Regions from separate parts of the Streptomyces lancefieldiae genome, predicted to be linked through region 3. Evidence: predicted binding sites of a transcription regulator. Region 3 holds the regulator's gene; each other region holds the start of a gene.
The links. Region 3 encodes HrcA, which represses chaperone genes, less so after heat shock. Its sites were predicted from a motif close to TTNGCACTCNGNNNNNCNGAGTGCNAA; they were not measured.
Positions count from the first base shown of each region.

Region 1: the regulator HrcA is predicted to act here: its motif matches at 3,120-3,146, upstream of groES (co-chaperone GroES).
Region 2: the regulator HrcA is predicted to act here: its motif matches at 2,295-2,321, upstream of groL (chaperonin GroEL).

Region 1 covers NZ_JAVRFH010000006.1:108,024-115,124, reverse strand. The annotation lists gene RM812_RS08205 (nitroreductase) at 1-112, opposite strand, end outside; gene RM812_RS08200 (TetR/AcrR family transcriptional regulator) at 222-815, shown strand; gene groL (chaperonin GroEL) at 908-2,533, opposite strand; gene groES (co-chaperone GroES) at 2,665-2,973, opposite strand; gene RM812_RS08185 (polysaccharide deacetylase family protein) at 3,315-4,046, opposite strand; gene RM812_RS08180 (polysaccharide deacetylase family protein) at 4,043-5,002, opposite strand; gene RM812_RS08175 (class I SAM-dependent methyltransferase) at 5,092-6,267, shown strand; gene RM812_RS08170 (RNA polymerase sigma factor) at 6,560-7,101, opposite strand, start outside.
Region 2 covers NZ_JAVRFH010000032.1:58,969-66,069, forward strand. The annotation lists gene RM812_RS26860 (carboxylesterase/lipase family protein) at 1-266, opposite strand, end outside; gene groL (chaperonin GroEL) at 507-2,132, opposite strand; gene RM812_RS26870 (cold-shock protein) at 2,576-2,779, opposite strand; gene RM812_RS26875 (MoaD/ThiS family protein) at 3,186-3,461, opposite strand; gene thrC (threonine synthase) at 3,458-4,774, opposite strand; SAM riboswitch class I at 4,793-4,940, opposite strand; gene RM812_RS26885 (glucosyl-3-phosphoglycerate synthase) at 5,082-6,053, shown strand; gene RM812_RS26890 (alpha,alpha-trehalose-phosphate synthase (UDP-forming)) at 6,121-7,101, shown strand, end outside.
Region 3 covers NZ_JAVRFH010000019.1:54,295-61,395, reverse strand. The annotation lists gene RM812_RS19880 (nitronate monooxygenase) at 1-267, opposite strand, end outside; gene dnaJ (molecular chaperone DnaJ) at 516-1,652, opposite strand; gene hrcA (heat-inducible transcriptional repressor HrcA) at 1,653-2,669, opposite strand; gene RM812_RS19865 (MBL fold metallo-hydrolase) at 2,830-3,555, shown strand; gene RM812_RS19860 (DUF3097 domain-containing protein) at 3,590-4,402, shown strand; gene RM812_RS19855 (Uma2 family endonuclease) at 4,380-4,958, opposite strand; gene hemW (radical SAM family heme chaperone HemW) at 5,059-6,291, opposite strand; gene RM812_RS19845 (SpoIIE family protein phosphatase) at 6,319-7,101, opposite strand, start outside.

The DNA of each region.
Region 1 (7,101 bases), on a different contig from region 3:
CGCGCAGCGTGTCCTCGGGCACCGCTTCCGGACGGAACGCGCGGGTCGCGTGACGGCCACGTATCAGCTTCTCCGCACAGCCACTCAGCTCGGTGGGGACCAGCAGGCTCATGAAGGGCTCCTCGACGACAGCGAATGTAAACGGTTCCGTTTACATAGTCGGACGGTCGGAGACTAGCAGGCCCTCACCCTCGAAGTAAACGCGGACGTATACTCAATGCGTGAGTACGACGACTACGGCATCCCAGGGGCGAGGACGTGGCGGACGGGAGCGCATCCTGGCCGCCGCCGCCCGGCTGTTCGCGACCCAGGGGATCAACGCGACCGGGATGGAGCAGGTCGCGGAGGAAGCACCGGTGTCCAAGCGGACGCTCTACGCGCATTTCCGGACCAAGGACGACCTGGTGGTCGCTCACCTCCAGGACCTCGCCTCGTCGGGGGCCACGCTGGAAAGCGTGCTGACCCGCGAGGACATCCCCCCGCGGGAGCGCATCCTCGGGCTGTTCGTCCAGCCCGTGCCGGACGCGGCCCCGGTGCGCGGGTGTCCGTTCATCGATGCCGCGGCGGAGTTCCCCGACCCGGGGAGCGCGGTCCACGCCTACGCCCGCGAACAGAAACTGCGGATGGTACGGCTGGTCACCGCGCTGGTGACGGAGCTCGGCTGTCGCGAGCCCGCCGCGCTCGCCGAACAGCTGGTCACCCTCGCGGACGGGGCGGCCAGTCGAGCCATGGTGCTGGACGACGCCGAGTACGGCCGGCACGCGCGGACGGCGGCGGAGACCCTCCTCGCGCACGCCCTGCCGAGCACCACCTGACCGACGGGGCGGGCGCAAAGCCGGTGCCCCGGAAAACGAACGGTGCCCAGCCCCCTGCGGGGGCTGGGCACCGTTCAGCTGATGCGCTGCGCTCAGTGGGCGTGGCCGTGGCCGTGGCCCGCGGCGGCCGGCTCTTCCTCTTCCTTCTTCTCGACGACCAGGGTCTCGGTCGTGAGGAGGAGGGAGGCGATGGAGGCGGCGTTCTCCAGGGCGGAACGGGTGACCTTCACCGGGTCGATGACGCCGGCCTTGACCAGGTCGCCGTACTCGCCGGTGGCGGCGTTGTAGCCGTTGCCCTTCTCCAGCTCCGCCACCTTGGAGACGATGACGTAGCCCTCGAGGCCGGCGTTCTCGGCGATCCAGCGCAGCGGCTCGACGGCGGCCTTGCGGACGACCGCGACACCGGTGGCCTCGTCGCCGGTCTTGCCGAGGTTGCCCTCCAGGACCTTGACGGCGTGGACCAGGGCGGAGCCACCACCGGAGACGATGCCCTCCTCGACCGCGGCGCGGGTCGCGGAGATGGCGTCCTCCAGACGGTGCTTGCGCTCCTTCAGCTCCACCTCGGTGGCGGCGCCGACCTTGATCACGCACACGCCGCCGGCCAGCTTCGCGAGGCGCTCCTGGAGCTTCTCGCGGTCCCAGTCGGAGTCCGTGTTCTCGATCTCGGCCTTGATCTGCGCGATGCGGCCCTCGACCTCGTCACGCTTGCCGGCACCGTCGACGATCGTGGTGTCGTCCTTGGTGACGGTGATGCGGCGGGCGGTGCCGAGCACGTCCAGGCCGACCTGGTCGAGCTTGAGGCCGACCTCCTCGGAGATGACCGTGGCGCCGGTGAGGACGGCCATGTCCTGCAGCATCGCCTTGCGGCGGTCGCCGAAGCCCGGGGCCTTCACCGCGACGGCGTTGAAGGTGCCGCGGATCTTGTTGACGACGAGGGTGGAGAGGGCCTCGCCCTCGAGGTCCTCGGCGATGATCAGCAGCGGCTTGGAGGCACCCGCCTGGATGACCTTCTCCAGCAGCGGCAGCAGGTCCGCGATGGAGGAGATCTTGCCCTGGTTGATGAGGATGTACGGGTCCTCCAGGACGGCTTCCATGCGCTCCTGGTCCGTCACGAAGTACGGCGACAGGTAGCCCTTGTCGAAGGCCATGCCCTCGGTGAAGTCCAGCTCCAGACCGAAGGTGTTGGACTCCTCGACGGTGATGACACCGTCCTTGCCGACCTTGTCCATGGCCTCGGCGATCAGCTCGCCGACCTGCTGGTCCTGGGCGGACAGCGCGGCCACGGCGGCGATGTCGGACTTCTCGTCGATCGGGCGCGCGGTGGCGAGGAGGTCCTCGGACACGGCGGCGACGGCCGCGTCGATGCCCTTCTTCAGCAGCGCCGGGGAGGCACCGGCGGCGACGTTCTTCAGGCCCTCGCGGACCAGCGCCTGGGCCAGGACGGTGGCGGTGGTGGTGCCGTCACCAGCGATGTCGTTGGTCTTGGTCGCCACCTCCTTCACCAGCTGGGCGCCGAGGTTCTCGTACGGGTCCTCGATCTCGACCTCGCGGGCGATCGTGACACCGTCGTTGGTGATGGTCGGGGCGCCGAACTTCTTGTCGATGACGACGTTGCGGCCCTTGGGGCCGATCGTCACCTTCACCGTGTCGGCGAGCTTGTTGACGCCGCGCTCGAGGGCGCGACGGGCGTCCTCGTCGAACTTCAGGATCTTCGCCATGGGAGCGTGAGCCCTCTCGGAAATCTAGGGGAAAACTGACTGCGCCCCTCGCGCCCGGCTTCTTAGGTCGCGGGGGCCAGGGGCGCAGTTGCTGAGCTGTGTGCGTCGAGGTGAGTCGACTACTGCCCGACTTACTTCTCGATGATCGCGAGCACGTCGCGGGCCGAGAGGACGAGGTACTCCTCGCCGTTGTACTTCACCTCGGTGCCGCCGTACTTGCTGTAGAGCACGACGTCACCGACGGAGACGTCGAGCGGAAGACGGTTGCCGTCCTCGAAGCGGCCCGGGCCCACGGCCAGGACGACGCCCTCCTGGGGCTTCTCCTTGGCGGTGTCCGGAATGACCAGGCCCGAAGCCGTGGTCTGCTCGGCGTCGAGCGGCTGGACCACAATGCGGTCCTCGAGCGGCTTGATGGCAACCTTGGAGCTGGCGGTCGTCACGATCCGACCTCCCCCTTCGGAGATCTCACGGGGTTAACTGTCTGAGGTGGCGACCAGGTCGATCCGTCGTCGCGGGTGCCGGACCTGCCCGTCGCTGTGTTGGCACTCTCCAGTGGGGAGTGCCAGAGCCGAGACTATGACCGCGATTAGCACTCGGTCAAGCGGAGTGCCAATCCCGGCGGCGCGTCGGCGGAGTTTTCGGGTGGCCGCGCGTTCCGTGGTGCACCCGGCGTGGGTGTGGGCGGCGCTGGGGGCCGCCGCCCCCGGGCCCCCGCCTTCGGCCTGAACGGCCGCGTCCGCGAGCGCCGGACGGGCTGATGGACGCCGCCGGCATCAAGGGCTCAGAGGTAGTCCTCCAGGCGTCCCACCCTCAGCCCCTGCTCCTCGATCTCCTCCAGCAGACGTGCCGTGCGCGTGCTCAGACCGATGCCCGTCGGCCGGTCGGGGTCGACGGCCACGATGTCGCCGGGGTGCAGGCGGTGGTCGCCGCGGGTGTAGGTGAGTTCACCGTCGGCGTCGAGGGTCGCCCGCCACAGGACGAGCGCCGCGCTGCCGCAGTCGGCGGCGGCGCGCAACGTCGTGGTGTCGTACGTGCCGTGGGGCGGGCGGAAGAGGTGGGGGCGGACGCCGAAACGGGACGTGAGCTTGCCCTGCTGGCCGCAGATCTCGGCGCGCTGACCGGCGTAGGGCAGACCGCGCAGGGAGCGGTGGTCGAGGGTGTGGTTCTGCAGGCTCGCGCCGACCGAGCGCAGCCGGGCGAAGTGGCCGTACGCCGGCCCGGCGACGGTGTCGGTGAGGAACAGGGTGACCGGGATCCGCCGTTCGCGGACGAGGCCGGTGAAGCGGGGGTCGCGCTCGGCGCCGTCGTCGTAGGTGAGGAAGACGACCCGGTCGGTGGTGCGGACGTGGTCCACGACGGGCGGCAGGCCCTGCCCCTGGCCGCTGCCCTGGACGGGTTCCTGGGCCGCGGGGTGGTGGGCGGGGCCGGCGAGCTGGGCGCACCCGGCGAGCAGTACGGCGAGCGGTACGGCGGCCAGGGCGGCCCCGGCCGGCCGGAACCGCCCCCGCCTCACAGGTAGTCCTCCAGCCGGGCCACCGCGTACCCCTCGGCGGTGACCCTGTCCAGGAACCGGCGGACCATGTCGGTCATCGCGCCTCCCCACTCGTCGCGCCCCCGGAAGTGGGTGAGGACGATGTCCCCCGGGTGCAGCTCCTGGTCCCACTCGCGGTACTCCCAGTGGTCGACGTAGACCTCCTCGCTCCAGATCGGCGCGTACTCGATGCCGCAGGCCTTCGCGGCGCGCAGGGTGTCCCGGTTGTAGTTGCCGAAGGGCGGGCGGAAGAGGGTGGGGCGCGTGCCGTAGTGCTCCTCGATCACGTCCTGCATGCCGCAGATCTCCCGCTCCTGCTCCTCGTAGGAGAGGCCGGGGAGGTAGGGGTGGCTCAGCGTGTGGTTGTTGAGGGTGATCCCGCGCGCCTGCATGTTCGTGAAGTAGCCGTAGTCGTCCTTGATCTCCTGGTCGGTGAGGAAGACCGTGTACGGGATCCTCAGCTCGCTCATCATGCGCAGGAACGCCGGGTCCTTCTCGGCGCCGTCGTCGATGGTGAGGAAGACGATCCTCTTCTCGGTCGGGACGGTGGTGAAGACCGGCGGGAGGTCCTCCTGGCCTTCCACCTCGAAGCCCTCGCGCGCGGTGATCTCCGGCTTCGTCGCGGGGGGCGGCGGTGCCGCCAGGGGGACCTCCTTCAGCCGCCAGCGCCTGGCGGCGGCGGCCCGGGCGGCGTGTGCCGCGCGCAGCTCGGACGCGTAGGAGTCGAGCGCGCGGGCCGGTGGTGCCTCCAGGGGCTGCGGGCCGGGGGCGCCCCGCGCGCCGGAGGCGTCCGGTGCACAGCCGGAGGCGAGGGCGGCGGCGGCGAGGACGGCGAGGACGCCGCGCGCCAGGGGGCGGGAGGTCACCCGAAACGACCTGATTGATCGATTTCCGTGACGGAACGACCGACTTTTGTCATTTTGTAGTACTACTCGCATGGTGCCGGATCCTCGCAGTCCCCGGCCGCCGGATCCCGTGCGACACCCGCCGGAGGCGCACCATCCACCGACTGGCCCACAATGACCGCGTGAACGACCTCGACGCCCTCCTCGCCCTGCTCACCGCCGAAGGCCGCGCCCTCCTCGACGAGGTGCGCGAAACCGATCCCGCGCGGGAGCTGGCCGTCGCCACCCGGCTGCGCCGCACCCATCCCGCCGAGCTGGTGTCGGCGGCGCTCGGGCAGGCGCGGCTGCGGCAGCGGGCGGCGGTGAAGTTCGGGGCGCGGGACGCCGGGCGGATGTTCTTCACGCCCAACGGGGTCGAGCAGTCGACGCGGGCGAGCGTGGCCGCGTACCGGGCCGAGCGGCTGACGGCCCTCGGCGTGACCTCCGTCGCCGACCTGTGCTGCGGGATCGGCGGCGACGCGATCGCGCTGGCGCGCGCCGGGATCCGGGTGCTGGCCGTGGACCGGGACCCGGCGACCGCCGCGGCGGCCCGTGCCAACGCCGACGCGCTGGGGCTCGGTGAGCTGATCGAGGTGCGCGAGGCGGACGTCACGGAGGTGGACACGGGCGGGTACGACGCCGTGTTCGTCGACCCCGCGCGGCGCGGCGGGCGGGGGAGGATCTTCGACCCCGAGGCCTACTCGCCGCCGCTCTCCTGGGCCGTCGAGGCCGCCCGTACGGCGCCCCGCGCCGCCGCGTTGAAGGTGGCCCCCGGCATTCCGCACGAGGCGGTGCCCGACGACGCCGAGGCCGAGTGGATCTCCGACGGCGGGGACGTGAAGGAGGCGGTGCTGTGGTTCGGCACCGCGCCGGGGGCGGTGCGGGCCACGTTGCTGCCGGGCCCCCGCACCCTGCTCGGCACCGGCCTGCCCGACCCGGAGGTCCGCACGCCCGGCCGGTACCTGTACGAGCCGGACGGTGCCGTCATCCGTGCCCATCTGGTCGCCGAGGTCGCCGAACAGGTCGGCGGCGGGCTGCTCGACGCGACCATCGCGTACGTCACCGCCGACGAGCTGCTGCCGACGCCGTACGCCACGGCGTACGAGATCACCGACCGCATGCCCTTCAACGTGAAGCGGCTGAAGGCGCTGCTGCGCGAGCGCGGCGTCGGCACGCTCACCGTGAAGAAGCGGGGCTCGGCGGTCGAACCGGAGGAGCTGCGGCGCAAGGTCAAGCCCCAGGGTCCGAACGCGGCGACGGTCTTCCTGACCCGGGTCGCGGGGGCACCGACGATGCTGATCGGCCACCCGGCACGCTAGCCGAACCGCCCCGGTGGGACGCCGCCGCCCGCACCGGCCGCCGCGGGCACGCACCCGACGCACTCGGTCCGCGCGCGGACCGCGGCACGTGCCCCGCGTCCAGGGACGGCACTGCCCCCTGACCGGCCCCGGCAGAACCCGCCTCCCCGCGCGCACGACGCGGCACCCGGCGCGCTGGTCCGACCGTCCCGGTGGAACGGCGACGACCGCACCGGCCGCCCGCCGACGGGCCCTGGAACCGCACGCCTGCGACCTGCCAGGCCGGATGCGGGGCGCCTCGGCTCCGGGTGACTCAACCGCACTCCCTCGCCCGGCGTGTCAGCAGCTCGCGCTCGCGTGCGTTGCGCACCAGCGACGCCGCGCGCTCGAACTCCGTCCGCGCCTGGGCCGTACGGCCCAGGCGCAGCAGCAGGTCGCCGCGGACGCTGGGGAGCAGGTGGTAGTCGCGCAGGGCGGGTTCGGCGGCGAGGGCGTCGACGAGGGCGAGTGCCGGGGCCGGGCCCTCGGCCATCGACACGGCGACCGCGCGGTTGAGTTCGACGACCGGGGACGGGGCGCGGGCCGCGAGCAGCCCGTAGAGCGTGGCGATGCGCGGCCAGTCGGTCTCCTCGTACCTGTGGGCGACCGCGTGGCAGGCGGCGATCGCGGCCTGGAGGGTGTAGGGGCCCGGGGGCCCGGTGCCGGAGGCGGTGGCCCGGTCGAGTGCGGTGATGCCGCGGGCGATGAGCATGCGGTTCCAGCGGCGGCGGTTCTGGTCCTTCAGGAGGACCGGCGCACCGTCGGGGCCGGTGCGGGCGGCGGTGCGGGCGGCCTGGAACTCCAGCAGCGCCGCCA
Region 2 (7,101 bases), on a different contig from region 3:
ACGTTGGCCGTCAGCCAGTCGTCGCCCACGGGGGCGTCGAGTACGCCGGTGGTGCCCGCGATGCCCAGGTCCTGCGGGGGCGGCGGGCCGAAGGCGTGGGCCTCGCGCACGCCGTCCCAGGCGCGGACGGGACGCGGGGCGGCGAACCGGGCCGGGCCCACCGGCGGTTCGGCGAACGGGATGCCGCGGAAGACGGTCAGACCGTCCTCGGTCCGTCCGCGTACCGCACCGGCAACGGTGCGCACCACGGGTTCGGTCGTGCTCATCGATCACTCCTCGCTGGTTGCCGCTGGACGTACACCAGTTGGTGATCTGTGGACCCTACGCCGTGGTGCGCACCGCGCTCGGCCGAGGGTCCGCGGCGACGCCTCGCCGTACGGGGCGAGCGCGTCGAATCGGCCGGCGAGGACCATGGGAAACGCCCGAGGGCGGCACCCCCTGCCGGACCAGCCGGAACAGGAAGTGCCGCCCTCGGAACGAAAGGACAGTGATCAACCAGGGGTCGATCAGAAGTCCATGTCACCGCCCGGCATGCCGCCCGGAGCACCGGCCGCGGCGGCCTTCTCCGGCTTGTCGGCGATGACGGCCTCGGTGGTGAGGAACAGCGCGGCGATGGAGGCGGCGTTCTGCAGGGCAGAGCGGGTCACCTTCGCCGGGTCGATGATGCCCTCGGCGATCATGTCGACGTACTCGCCGGTCGCGGCGTTCAGACCGTGGCCGACCTGGAGGTTGCGGACCTTCTCCACGACGACGCCGCCCTCGAGACCACCGTTGACGGCGATCTGCTTCAGCGGGGCCTCCAGGGCGAGCTTCACGGCGTTGGCGCCGGTCGCCTCGTCACCCGTGAGCTCCAGCTTCTCGAAGACCTGGGAGGCCTGGAGCAGGGCCACGCCACCACCGGCGACGATGCCCTCCTCGACGGCCGCCTTCGCGTTGCGAACGGCGTCCTCGATGCGGTGCTTGCGCTCCTTGAGCTCGACCTCGGTGGCGGCACCGGCCTTGATGACGGCCACGCCGCCGGCCAGCTTCGCCAGACGCTCCTGGAGCTTCTCGCGGTCGTAGTCCGAGTCGCTGTTCTCGATCTCGGCGCGGATCTGGTTGACGCGGCCCTGGACCTGGTCGGCCGAGCCGGCGCCGTCCACGATCGTGGTCTCGTCCTTGGTGATGACGACCTTGCGCGCCTTGCCCAGCAGGTCGAGCGTGGCGTTCTCCAGCTTGAGGCCGACCTCCTCGGAGATGACCTCGCCGCCCGTGAGGATGGCGATGTCGCCGAGCATGGCCTTGCGGCGGTCGCCGAAGCCCGGGGCCTTGACGGCGACGGACTTGAAGGTGCCGCGGATCTTGTTGACGACCAGGGTCGACAGGGCCTCGCCCTCGACGTCCTCGGCGATGATCAGCAGCGGCTTGCCCGACTGCATGACCTTCTCCAGGAGCGGCAGCAGGTCCTTGACGTTGCCGATCTTGGAGTTGGCGATCAGGATGTACGGGTCGTCGAGCGACGCCTCCATACGCTCCATGTCGGTGGCGAAGTACGCCGAGATGTAGCCCTTGTCGAAGCGCATACCCTCGGTGAGCTCCAGCTCCAGACCGAAGGTCTGGGACTCCTCGACGGTGATGACGCCTTCCTTGCCGACCTTGTCCATGGCCTCGGCGATGAGCTCGCCGATCTGGGTGTCGGCGGCGGAGATGGAGGCCGTGGAGGCGATCTGCTCCTTGGTCTCGACATCCTTGGCCTGCTCGAGCAGGGCGGCGGAGACGGCCTCGACGGCCTTCTCGATGCCGCGCTTGAGGGCCATCGGGTTGGCGCCGGCCGCGACGTTGCGCAGGCCTTCCTTGACCAGGGCCTGGGCCAGGACGGTCGCGGTGGTCGTACCGTCACCGGCGACGTCGTCCGTCTTCTTGGCGACTTCCTTGACCAGCTCGGCGCCGATCTTCTCGTACGGGTCCTCGAGCTCGATCTCCTTGGCGATGGAGACACCATCGTTGGTGATCGTGGGGGCGCCCCACTTCTTCTCGAGGACGACGTTGCGGCCCTTGGGGCCGAGCGTCACCTTGACGGCGTCCGCGAGCTGGTTCATGCCGCGCTCGAGGCCGCGCCGCGCCTCCTCGTCGAACGCGATGATCTTGGCCATGTGAAGTGGTCCCTCCAGGACTGGGGGTGATTCCTTCGGACCGCGCCCGCGCCCGCGACGGACGGCTCGCCTGCCTCGTGGTTCCTTCCCCACCCGGCCTGCGGGCCTCACCGACCCGGTCCTTCGTTGTCACTCTCACCTTCAGAGTGCTAACGCCAATGATTAGCACTCGCCCCGTCCGAGTGCAAGGTGCGCCCGCGAAGCGGGCTCGTTGAGGGGTGGTGGTCGGGTGACGGGTGGGCACAAGGTGCGCCCGCGAAGCGGGCTCGTTGAGGGGCGGTGGTCGGGTGACGGGTGGGCGCAAGCGCCTCCCGGGGATCAGCGGGGGCGCTCAGCCACCCGCGAACGCCGGGGGTGCCGGGTCCGGGCAGGCCGAAGGGCCCGTACCCCGGGAGGTACGGGCCCTTCGGAGAAGACCGCTCGCCTGCTGTCGGCCGCGCGTCTCAGGCGCTGAGGCGAACCATGTCGGCCTGCGGGCCCTTCTGACCCTGCGAGATCTCGAACTCGACCCGCTGGCCTTCTTCGAGGGTGCGGTAGCCGTCCATCTGAATCGCGCTGTAGTGGACGAAAACATCCGCACCACCGTCGACCGCGATGAAGCCGTACCCCTTCTCCGCGTTGAACCACTTGACGGTGCCCTGAGCCATGCCTAACTCCCCTATTACTGGCCCTTGCACAGATCCGCACTTCGCGGACCCGGGTCAGACCTCACCCCCCACGACTGGGGGCGTGCGCCGGAACGCGTCGACCGCGGCTGAATGTATCTGTCCAACTGCCCTCTGCAACAGGTCAATCGGACGAGAAATCTGGACGCACCCGGTCGGGAATATGGCGAGAATTCGCCTGAATTCGTGTCAAGTCGGGGTACACAAAGGGAACAAAAGCCGCGAAATACGCCCACACTTTGGCTACAACTGTTCGGACGGGCGGCAGGAATTCAGGGCTCCCGATCACGCGGTCAGGGGCGCGTTCCCCAACTCTACCGCGCTCAATCACATGGAATTGCCCTCTCCGCTTCTCTTACGGAGAGGGCAATGCGCGCCACGAGGCGTATCAGCCGCCGGCGACCGCCGGGATGATGGAGACGCCCGCGCCGTCCGGGGTCGCGGTCTGAAGGCCCTGCTCGAAGCGGACGTCGTCGTCGTTGACGTAGACGTTGACGAACCGGCGCAGCTTGCCCTGGTCGTCCAGGACGCGGGCGGCGATGCCGGTGTGGTTCTTCTCCAGGTCGGAGATGACCTCCCCGAGGGTCGCGCCCTCGGCGGCGACCTCGGCCCTGCCGCCGGTGTAGGTGCGCAGGATGGTCGGGATGCGGACGGTCACGCTCATGCGAGGCCAGCCTCTCGGAAGGAGTCCAGGTTCGGGCGGATGGTGGCGGTGAGGCCGGTGCCGGCCACCGCGTCGAGGGTCTTGAGGCCGTCCCCGGTGTTGAGGACGACCGTGGTGAGCGAGGGGTCCAGCACGCCGTTCTCGATCAGCTTCCTCGTGACGCCGACCGTCACCCCGCCCGCCGTCTCGGCGAAGATGCCCTCGGTGCGCGCGAGCAGCTTGATGGCGTCGACGACCTGCTCGTCCGTCACGTCCTCCACGGCACCGCCGGTGCGGCGCGCGATGTCGAGGACGTACGGGCCGTCGGCCGGGTTGCCGATCGCGAGGGACTTGGCGATGGTGTTCGGCTTCTGGGGGCGTACGACGTCGTGGCCCGCCTTGTAGGCGGTGGACACCGGCGAGCAGCCCTCGGCCTGGGCGCCGAAGATCTTGTACGGCTTGTCCTCGACCAGGCCCAGCCCGATCAGCTCCTGCAGCCCCTTGTCGATCTTCGTGAGCTGCGAGCCGGAGGCGATCGGGACGACGATCTGGTCGGGCAGCCGCCAGCCGAGCTGCTCGCAGATCTCGTACGCGAGGGTCTTTGAACCCTCCGCGTAGTACGGGCGCAGGTTGACGTTGACGAAGCCCCAGCCCTCGCCGGCCGGGTCGCCGATCAGCTCGGAGCAGAAGCGGTTCACGTCGTCGTAGTTGCCCTCGATGCCGACGAGCTCACCGCCGTAGACGGCGGCCATGACGACCTTGCCCTGCTCCAGGTCGTGCGGGATGAACACGCAGGAGCGGAAGCCGGCCCGGGCGGCGGCGGCGCCGACGGCACCGGCGAGGTTGCCGGTGGAGGAGCAGGAGAGGGTGGTGAAGCCGAAGGCGCGGGCGGCCTCGATGGCCTGGGCGACGACACGGTCCTTGAAGGAGTGCGTCGGGTTGCCGGAGTCGTCCTTGACGTACAGGCCGCCGGTGACGCCGAGCTCGCGGGCCAGGTTGTCGGCCTTGACCAGCTTGGTCCAGCCGGGGTTGATGTTCGGCTTGTCGGCGACGTCCGCGGGGACGGGCAGCAGCGGCGCGTAACGCCAGATGTTCGCGGGGCCCGCTTCGATGCGCTGCCGCAGTTCCTCGGTGTCGTAGGCCGAGAAGTCGTAGGCGATCTCCAGCGGGCCGAAACACTCCTCGCAGGCGAAGACCGGGCCGAGCGGTACGCGGTGACCGCATTCCCGGCAGGAGAGCGCCGTGGCGGGCCCCAGGTCGACAGGGGAGGCGGGGGAAGCGGTGGGGGTGGCGTCGTCGGTGTCGGTGGTGCTCTCGACGGTCTGCACAGCCATGTGAGGCGAGGCCCTTTCTCCTCATCTTCCTCACGACGCATCTCGCCGTGAGACGGATTTGGCACCTTCCCTAGTCGGGAGCCTCGCCACGTCCGTGTGACAAGAACCGACTGGAGGGTTGCCGGGGCTTCATCGGGCCGTATCCCTCTGCCCCTCTGGATGAGCGGTATGTGGTTGTTTTTCGGTTGTGCGCGCGGCGACCCCGGCATGCGGGGGTCCTCCGCGTTGTTCAAGACTGTAACCGAAGGCCAGGACACTTGAGATAGTCGTCCGTACCGCGAGATGGATCACAAAGGAGCCACCGACCGTGCTGGAAGAAGTCGAGCGCTGGCTGAACGCACGCTCCTGGTCCGCCGCGGACCGGCCGATCCAGCGGATCCTGAGTGCCAAGCACGCCACGGGACAGTCGGTCAGCGTGGTGCTCCCCGCCCTCGACGAGGAGGCGACGGTCGGCGACATCGTCACGGTGATCCGCCGGGACCTGATGGGCCGGATCCCGCTCGTCGACGAGATCGTGGTCGTGGACTCCGGGTCGACCGACCGCACGTCGGCGGTGGCCGCGGCGGCGGGCGCGCGCGTCGTGCACCGCGACGCGATCCTCCCGCGCATACCGGCCGTGCCCGGCAAGGGCGAGGTGCTGTGGCGCTCGCTGCTGGTCACCCGCGGCGACATCGTCTGCTTCGTCGACGCCGACCTGCGCGACTTCCGCGCCGACTTCGTCTCCGGGATCGTGGGCCCGCTGCTCACCGAGCCCGACGTGCAGCTGGTCAAGGCCATGTACGACCGCCCGCTCACGGTGTCCGACGGGCCGGCCCGCGGCACGGACGCGGCCGGGCAGGGCGGCCGGGTCACGGAACTGATGGCCCGCCCGCTGCTCAACATGCACTGGCCCCGGCTGGCCGGCTTCGTCCAGCCGCTCGGCGGCGAGTACGCGGCCCGCCGCTCCCTCCTCGAACAGCTCCCCTTCCCCGTCGGCTACGGCGTCGAGCTCGGCATGCTGGTCGACGCCCTGCACCTGGTGGGCCTGGACGCCCTCGCGCAGGTCGACGTCGGTGTGCGCCGGCACCGGCACCAGGACGGCCAGGCCCTGGGCCGCATGTCCGCCGCGATCTACCGCACCGCACAGCTCCGGCTGGCCCGCGGCCATCTGGTCCGGCCCTCCCTCACCCAGTTCGAACGGGGCGCCGACGGCTTCGAGCCGCGCACCTACTCCGTGGACACCGAGGAACGGCCGCCGATGGCGGAGATCGCGGAGTACGCGGCGCGCAGGGTGGCGTGACCGGATCTCCACCCGAGGTGCGCGCGGGAACGTTTGAGGTTTACGGGGCCGGGCTAGGTTGAGGCGTATGGCTTCAAGCTTCGGTGCTGCTCAGGTGCTGGTCGCCTCCAACCGGGGACCGGTCTCGTACGAGGTGCGTCAGGACGGTTCGCTGCACGCCAAACGGGGCGGTGGCGGGCTGGTCTCCGGACTGTCGGCCATCGGGCCGGACGCGGGCGCGCTGTGGGTGTGCTCCGCGCTGGGCGACGGCGACCGGGAGGCGGTGCGGCGCGGGGTCGGCGAGGACGGCGTACGGATGCTGGACGTGCCGGCCGACGTGCACGCGGACGCGTACAACGGGATCGCCAACTCGGTGCTGTGGTTCGTGCACCACATGCTGTACCAGACGCCCGTGGAGCCCGTCTTCGACGGGGAGTTCCGGCGGCAGTGGGCGTCCTACGAGGCGTACAACCGGGCCTTCGCCGAGGCGCTGGCCGAGGAGGCCGCCGAGGGGGCGGTCGCGATCGTGCAGGACTACCACCTCACGCTGGTGCCGGGGATGCTGCGGGAGCTGCGGCCCGACCTGCGGATCGGGCACTTCTCGCACACGCCGTGGGCGCCGGTCGACTACTTCCGGATGCTGCCGGACGACATCGCCGAGCAGGTGCTGCGCGGGATGCTCGGCGCCGACCGGCTCGGGTTCCTCACCCGGCGGTGGGCCGACGCGTTCACCGCCTGCTGCGAGGCGCTGGTGGGCGGCCTCGGCGGCACGGAGATCGGCGTGCACGGGCTCGGCGCGGACGCGGACTTCCTGCGGAAGCGGTCGCACGAGGCCGACGTGGACGAGCGGATGGCGGCGCTGCGGGCGGAGATCGGCGAGGGACGCCGGACGATCGTGCGGGTGGACCGGACCGAGCTGTCCAAGAACATCGTGCGGGGGCTGCTGGCGTACCGGGAGCTGCTGGCCGGGCGGCCCGAGTGGCGCGAACGGGTCGTGCACGTCGCGTTCGCCTACCCCTCGCGGCAGGACCTCGCCGTGTACCGGGACTACACCGCCGAGGTGCGGCGG
Region 3 (7,101 bases):
CAGCTGGTGGGCGTACACGCCCACGGCGGAGGGGTCGGCCGTCTCCGGCTGCGGCATGAAGAGGTTGACGCCGAAGGGGCGGTTCGTCAGGCCCCGCAGCTGCTTGATCTCCTGGTACATCCCGTCCGCGGTCTTGTACCCGGCGGCCAGGAATCCCAGCCCTCCCGCCTCGCAGACGGCGGCGGCGAGCCCCGGCACGGAGACGCCGCCCGCCATGGGCGCCTGCACGATCGGGTGAGGGAAAAGATCGGTCAGTGCGGAGGACATGACCGCATGGTGTCACGTCCTCCGAACAAGTCCGAAACCGGGCTTCCGTCGGCATACGCCAGGAGCATCCCCATCGAGAAGCCCCTGGCACCGCCCCACGTCACCGCCCGTTGAACGCGTCCTTCAGCCGGGAGAACAGCCCCTGCTGCCCGGGCTGACCACACCACCCGGGGGCCAACCCCCGGACCCCCGGCAGACCACCCGACCACCGCGCACGACACACCGACGACACCCGCCGGGCAACCGCATCAACGCCCGTTGAACGCGTCCTTCAGCCGGGAGAACAGCCCCTGCTGCCCAGGCTGGAACTGCCCCTGGGGTCGTTCCTCGCCGCGCATCTTGGCGAGCTCCCGGAGCAGGCGTTCCTGCTCGGGGTCGAGCTTGGTCGGGGTGATCACCTCGACGTGGACGATGAGGTCGCCCCGGCCCCCGCCGCGCAGGTGGGTGACGCCGCGGCCGTGCAGCGGGACCGACTGGCCGGACTGGGTGCCCGGGCGGATGTCGATCTCCTCCATGCCGTCGAGCGTCTCCAGCGGCACCTTCGTGCCCAGGGCCGCCGCCGTCATCGGGATGGTGACCGTGCAGTGCAGGTCGTCGCCGCGGCGCTGGAAGGTCGAGTGGGGCAGTTCGTGGATCTCGACGTACAGGTCACCGGCGGGGCCGCCGCCGGGGCCGACCTCGCCCTCACCCGCGAGCTGGATCCGCGTGCCGTTGTCGACACCGGCCGGGATCTTCACGGTCAGCGTGCGCCGGGAGCGGACCCGGCCGTCGCCCGCGCACTCCGGGCACGGGGTCGGGACCACGGTGCCGAAGCCCTGGCACTGCGGGCAGGGGCGGGAGGTCATGACCTGCCCCAGGAAGGACCGCGTGACCTGCGACACCTCACCGCGACCGCGGCACATGTCACACGTCTGGGCACTCGTGCCCGGCGCCGCGCCCTCGCCGTTGCAGGTGTTGCAGACGACCGCCGTGTCGACCTGGATGTCCTTGGTCGTACCGAACGCGGCCTCGTCCAGCTCGACCTCGATGCGGATCATCGCGTCCTGGCCCCGGCGCGTGCGCGAGCGCGGCCCGCGCTGCGACGCCGTGCCGAAGAACGCGTCCATGATGTCCGAGAAGTTCCCGAAGCCGCCCGCGCCGAAGCCGCCCGCGCCACCGCCGCCGGCCTGCGAGAGCGGGTCACCACCGAGGTCGTAGACCTGCTTCTTCTGCGGGTCCGACAGCACCTCGTAGGCGGCGTTGATCTCCTTGAACCGCTCCTGGGTCTTCGGATCGGGGTTGACGTCCGGGTGCAGCTCGCGGGCGAGCCTCCGGAACGCCTTCTTGATCTCGTCCTGGGAAGCGTCGCGGCGCACGCCGAGTACGGCGTAGTAGTCCGTGGCCACCTACGACTCCGCCAGGATCTGTCCGACGTACCGTGCCACTGCGCGTACCGCTCCCATCGTTCCCGGGTAGTCCATGCGGGTCGGTCCGACCACGCCGAGCTTGGCAACCGCCTCGCCGCCCGAACCGTAGCCCACCGACACGACGGACGTTGAGTTGAGTCCTTCGTGGGCGTTCTCATGACCGATACGGACGGTCACGCCCGGATCCTTCGCCTCGCCGAGCAGCTTGAGGAGCACGACCTGCTCCTCCAGCGCCTCGAGAACCGGCCGGATCACCAGGGGGAAGTCGTGCCCGAAGCGGGTCAGATTGGCGGTGCCGCCGATCATCAGCCGCTCCTCGTTCTCCTCGACCAGCGTCTCCAGGAGAGTGGAGAGCACGGTGGAGACCGTACCGCGGTCCTCGGCCTCGAAGGCCTCCGGCAGGTCCTCGACCAGGCTCGGCACGTCCGAGAAACGACGGCCCGCGACCCGGCTGTTGAGCCGCGCACGCAGGTCCGCGAGGGACGACTCACCGAACGGCGCCGGGCAGTCGACCATCCGCTGCTCGACCCGCCCGGTGTCCGTGATCAGCACGAGCATCAGGCGCGCGGGCGCCAGGGAGAGCAACTCCACGTGCCGCACGGTCGAGCGGGTCAGCGACGGGTACTGCACGACGGCGACCTGCCGGGTGAGCTGCGCGAGCAGCCGCACCGTACGGGCCACCACGTCGTCGAGGTCGACGGCGCCCTCCAGGAAGCTCTGGATGGCACGCCGCTCGGGCGCGGTCATCGGCTTGACGCCGGCCAGCTTGTCGACGAAGAGCCGGTAGCCCTTGTCGGTCGGGATGCGCCCGGCGCTGGTGTGCGGCTGGGCGATGAACCCCTCGTCCTCCAGGGCCGCCATGTCATTGCGCACGGTGGCCGGCGAGACGCCGAGGTTGTGCCGCTCGGTGAGGGCCTTGGAGCCGACCGGCTCCTCGGTGCCGACGTAGTCCTGGACGATGGCGCGCAGCACCTTCAGCCTGCGTTCACTGAGCATCGCGCACCTCCAGAAGTCGTCCGCCCGGTGTTCTCCCTGGCACTCTGCGTGTGCGAGTGCCAGACTTCCCCGGCCCAGTGTACGGCCGTGGGGTACGCCCCCGGCAAGGCCGGGGCGCCGCCGTCGTGCCCGGGGCCCTCCCGGCGCTAGCGTCGCCGTTGTGACGGTGACTTGGGAAGACCTGGGGTGGGAGCGACTGGCGGCCGGGGTGGGGCGGTGCCGGCTGCCGGTGTGGGACTGCACAGCGGGGCTGGTCGTCGGCACGGAGGCCGCGCTGTTGGTCGACGCCGGGGCGAGCCTTCGCGAGGGCGGGTGGTTGCGGGTGCGGGCGCAGGAGCTCGCCGGTCACCGTGTGACGCATCTCGCGCTGACCCACCCGCACTTCGATCACGTTCTCGGCGCCGCGGCGTTCGCGGGCGCGGAGGTGTTCGGGTCGGTGGGCGTCGCCGCGGTACTGGGGAGGGGCGGGGAGGCGTTGCGGGCGGACGCGGTCGCCAACGGCCTGGACGTCCGGCTCGCGGCGGAGGCCGTGGACGCCCTCGTCACGGTCCGCCACGAGGTGCGCGGCGAGTGGACGCTCGACCTGGGCGGCGGTCGGCAGGTGCTGCTGGCCGACGTGGGCCCCGGGCACACCGGTCATGACCTCGCGGTGCTGGTGCCGGGCGACCCGGACATCGTGTTCTGCGGGGACCTGGTCGAGGAGTCCGGCGAACCGCAGGCGGGCCCCGACGCCGTACCGTCCCACTGGCCGGCCGCTCTCGACCGGCTGCTCGACCTGGGCGGCGAGGACGCGCTGTACGTCCCCGGGCACGGCGCGGTGGTGGACGCGGCGTTCGTGCGGGCCCAACGGGACGCGCTGGCCGCCCGGTTCGGCGTGTCGCGCTGATCACGGTGCGCGCGTTCCTCGTATCGTCAGGAGAATGCGCCAGTACTCCGCCGACCTGACCCCGCCGTGGAAGAAACCGCAGCCGGTACCCGAGGTCCCGGCCGACCCCGGTCTGGTGGTCGAGGAGCCCGGCACCGGGTTCTGCGGCGCGGTGATCGACTGCGAGGCGGGCACGGTGACCCTGGAGGACCGCTTCGGCAAACGCCGGGTGTTCCCGATGGAGCCGCGCGGCTTCCTGCTGGAGGGGCGCGTGGTGACGCTGGTGAGGCCCGCCTCGGGTCCCGCGCGCCCCACGCGGACGGCGTCCGGTTCGGTCGCCGTCCCCCGCGCACGCGCGCGCGTGGCCCGCGCCGGCCGCATCTACGTGGAGGGCCGGCACGACGCCGAGCTGGTCGAGAAGGTGTGGGGCGACGACCTGCGCGTCGAGGGCGTGGTCGTGGAGTACCTGGAGGGCGTGGACGACCTGCCGTCGATCGTTTCCGACTTCGCGCCGGGCCCGGACGCGCGGCTGGGGGTCCTGGTGGACCACCTCGTGCCGGGATCGAAGGAGTGGCGGATCGCCGAGGCGGTGACGAGTGAGCACGCGCTGGTCGTGGGCCACCCGTACATCGACATCTGGGAGGCGGTGAAGCCGTCGTCCCTGGGGATCGACGGCTGGCCGCGTGTTCCGCGCGGTCAGGACTGGAAGACGGGGGTGTGCCGGGCGCTGGGGTGGCCGACGGAGAACACCGGGGCGGTCTGGCAGGCGATCCTGGCGCGGGTCCACTCGTACAAGGATCTCCAGCCGGAGCTGCTGGGGCGGGTGGAGGAGCTGATCGACTTCGTCACGGGTAGCGGTGGGGCCTGACGCCGGGGAAGGTGCCGAAGTCACTGGTGTCCAGTTCGATTCCCAAGGCTTCCAGCGGCAGTCGGTCTCCGAACTTGATGACCTCCTGACTCCGGTAATCAGCGTCCTCCCCCCGGCCTGCGGGCTTCGTCAGCAGGACGCACTGGGCCATGATCGGGTCCAGCACGAGATAAACGGGGATCTTCCCCGCCGCGTAGATCGACCGCTTGGTGACGTAGTCCTGGTGGACGCTGGACTTGGAGACGACCTCCACGACCATCGTGACCGACGGGCAGGGCAGCAGGCGCCCGGACTCGGGCAGGAGATCACGTGGCAGAACAACCAAGTCCGGCACCGGCTCGCTCGCCTCGTCGAGGATGTCGACGTCCTGGGTCTGCAGGCGGGACCAACGCTGCCGTGGGATCTGGTCCTGCACATCGGCAACGATCATGTTGTGCACGATGTCAGGGCTGGCCATCATCACGATGACCCCCCGGAGAAGCTCGACCTTCACGCCCTCGGGAGGCTCGAGCTCCTCGAAGTACTTGGTCATCCCGCGCTCGTCCACAGCGGTCATCTCCGTGGCCCTCCACATCCGCCGCGTACTGTCGGCGGCAGCCTACGAACCAGGTTAGGGTCCGAACCCTCGTTCCGCGCCGATTCACTCGCCCGAGTGATCAGTCCACCAGGTCCCGCACCACCGCGTCCGCCAGCAGCCGACCCCGCAGGGTCAGCACGGCCCGCCCCTCCTCGTAGGGCCCCTCCTGGAGGAGGCCCTCGGACAGCGCGCGGCGCGACGCCGCGAGGCCCTCCTCCCGGAGGAGGGACAGCGGCACGCCCTCGCGGAGCCGCAGCTCCAGCAGGACGCGCTCCACGCGCCGGTCCTCGTCCGTCAGGATCTCGCGTCCGGCGCCCGGCGACTTCCCCGCCGCCAGTGCCCCGGCGTACGCCCCCGGGTGCTTCACGTTCCACCAGCGCACACCTCCCACGTGGGAGTGCGCGCCCGGTCCCGCGCCCCACCAGTCGGCGCCCCGCCAGTACAGCTCGTTGTGCAGGCAGCGCCCGGCCTCGGAGGTGGCCCAGTTCGACACCTCGTACCAGTCGAAGCCCGCCGCCGACAACGCCTCCTCGGCGATCAGGTACCGGTCGGCGTGGACGTCGTCGTCGGTCATGGGCACCTCACCGCGCCGGATGCGGCGGGCGAGCTGGGTGCCCTCCTCCACGATCAGGGCGTACGCGGAGACGTGGTCGGGGCCGGCGCCGAGCGCCGCGTCCAGCGAGGCCCGCCAGTCGTCGTCGGACTCACCGGGGGTGCCGTAGATCAGGTCGAGGTTGACGTGCTCGAAGCCGGCCGCGCGGGCCTCGGCGACGCACGCCTCGGGGCGGCCCGGGGTGTGGGTGCGGTCCAGGATCTTCAGGACGTGCTGCCTGGCGCTCTGCATGCCGAAGGAGATCCGGTTGAAGCCGCCCTCGCGGAGGGTGGCGAGGTACGCCGGGTCGACGGACTCCGGGTTGGCCTCCGTCGTCACCTCCGCGTCCGCCGCGAGGCCGAACTCGTCGCGGATCGCGCGCAGCATCCGGACCAGGTCGTCGGCGGCCAGCAGGGTGGGCGTACCGCCGCCGACGAAGACCGTGCGGACCTCGCGGGGGTCGTCGCCGAGCACCTTGCGGGCGAGGCGGACCTCGTCGGTCAGGGTCTCGGCGTAGTTGTCACGGGAGGCGAGGACGCCGCCGGTGCCGCGCAGCTCGGTCGCGGTGTAGGTGTTGAAGTCGCAGTAGCCGCAGCGGGTCGCGCAGTACGGGACGTGCAGGTAGAAACCGAGGGGACGGTCGGCGGCCCCGGCGAGCGCGGACGCGGGCAGGGCGCCGTCGGCGGGGACGGGTTCGCCGTCGGGGAGTGCGGAGGGCATGCGTTCCATTGTCCCGTACCGCCGCGGCTACTCGGCCTGCAGCACCAGCAGCGCCAGGTCGTCCTCCGGGGGCCGGGGGCCGAACTCGTGCACCAGCCGGCTGATGCGCTCGGCGACCAGATCGGCGTCCAGCCCCGCGCACCCGGCGAGGGCCGCGGCGAGCCCGTCCCCGTCGTCGAACTGGCGGGAGCCGCTGCGCCGCTCGGTGACTCCGTCCGTGACGCACAGCAGGGTTTCGCCGGACCGCAGCTCGAAGGTCTCGCTGGTGTACGTCGCGTCCTCGATGACTCCGAGGAGGGTCTGCGGCTGCGCGACCGTGCGGACGGTGCCGTCGGGTGAGAGGAGCAGGGGCAGCGGATGCCCGGCGGAGGCGAGGGTGCAGCGGACGCCGCCGTCGAAGGGGACCAGTTCGCCGTAGAGCAGGGACAGGAAACGGGTCTGCGGACCGTCGCCCGGGGCAACCGGACGGCCGCCGACAGCGGCCAGGGCGCGCGCGGCGGCGTCCGCGGCCTCCGTGGCGTCGTCGAGGAGGAGCTGGTTGAGGCGGTCGAGGACGTCGGGGACCCCGTACTGCTCGCGGGCCAGCAGCCGCAGCCAGGGCCGGGCCAGTCCGATGACCACGGCGGCCTCGGGGCCCTTGCCCTGGACGTCGCCCACGGTGAAGCACCAGCGGCCGTCGCCGGCCGGGAACAGGTCGTAGAAGTCGCCGCTGGGGCCGCCCTTGTCGCACGATTCGTAGACGAGCGCGCTGCGCACGCCGGGGATCTCGGCGACGGCGCCGGGCAGCAGGCCGCGCTGGAGGACGGCGCT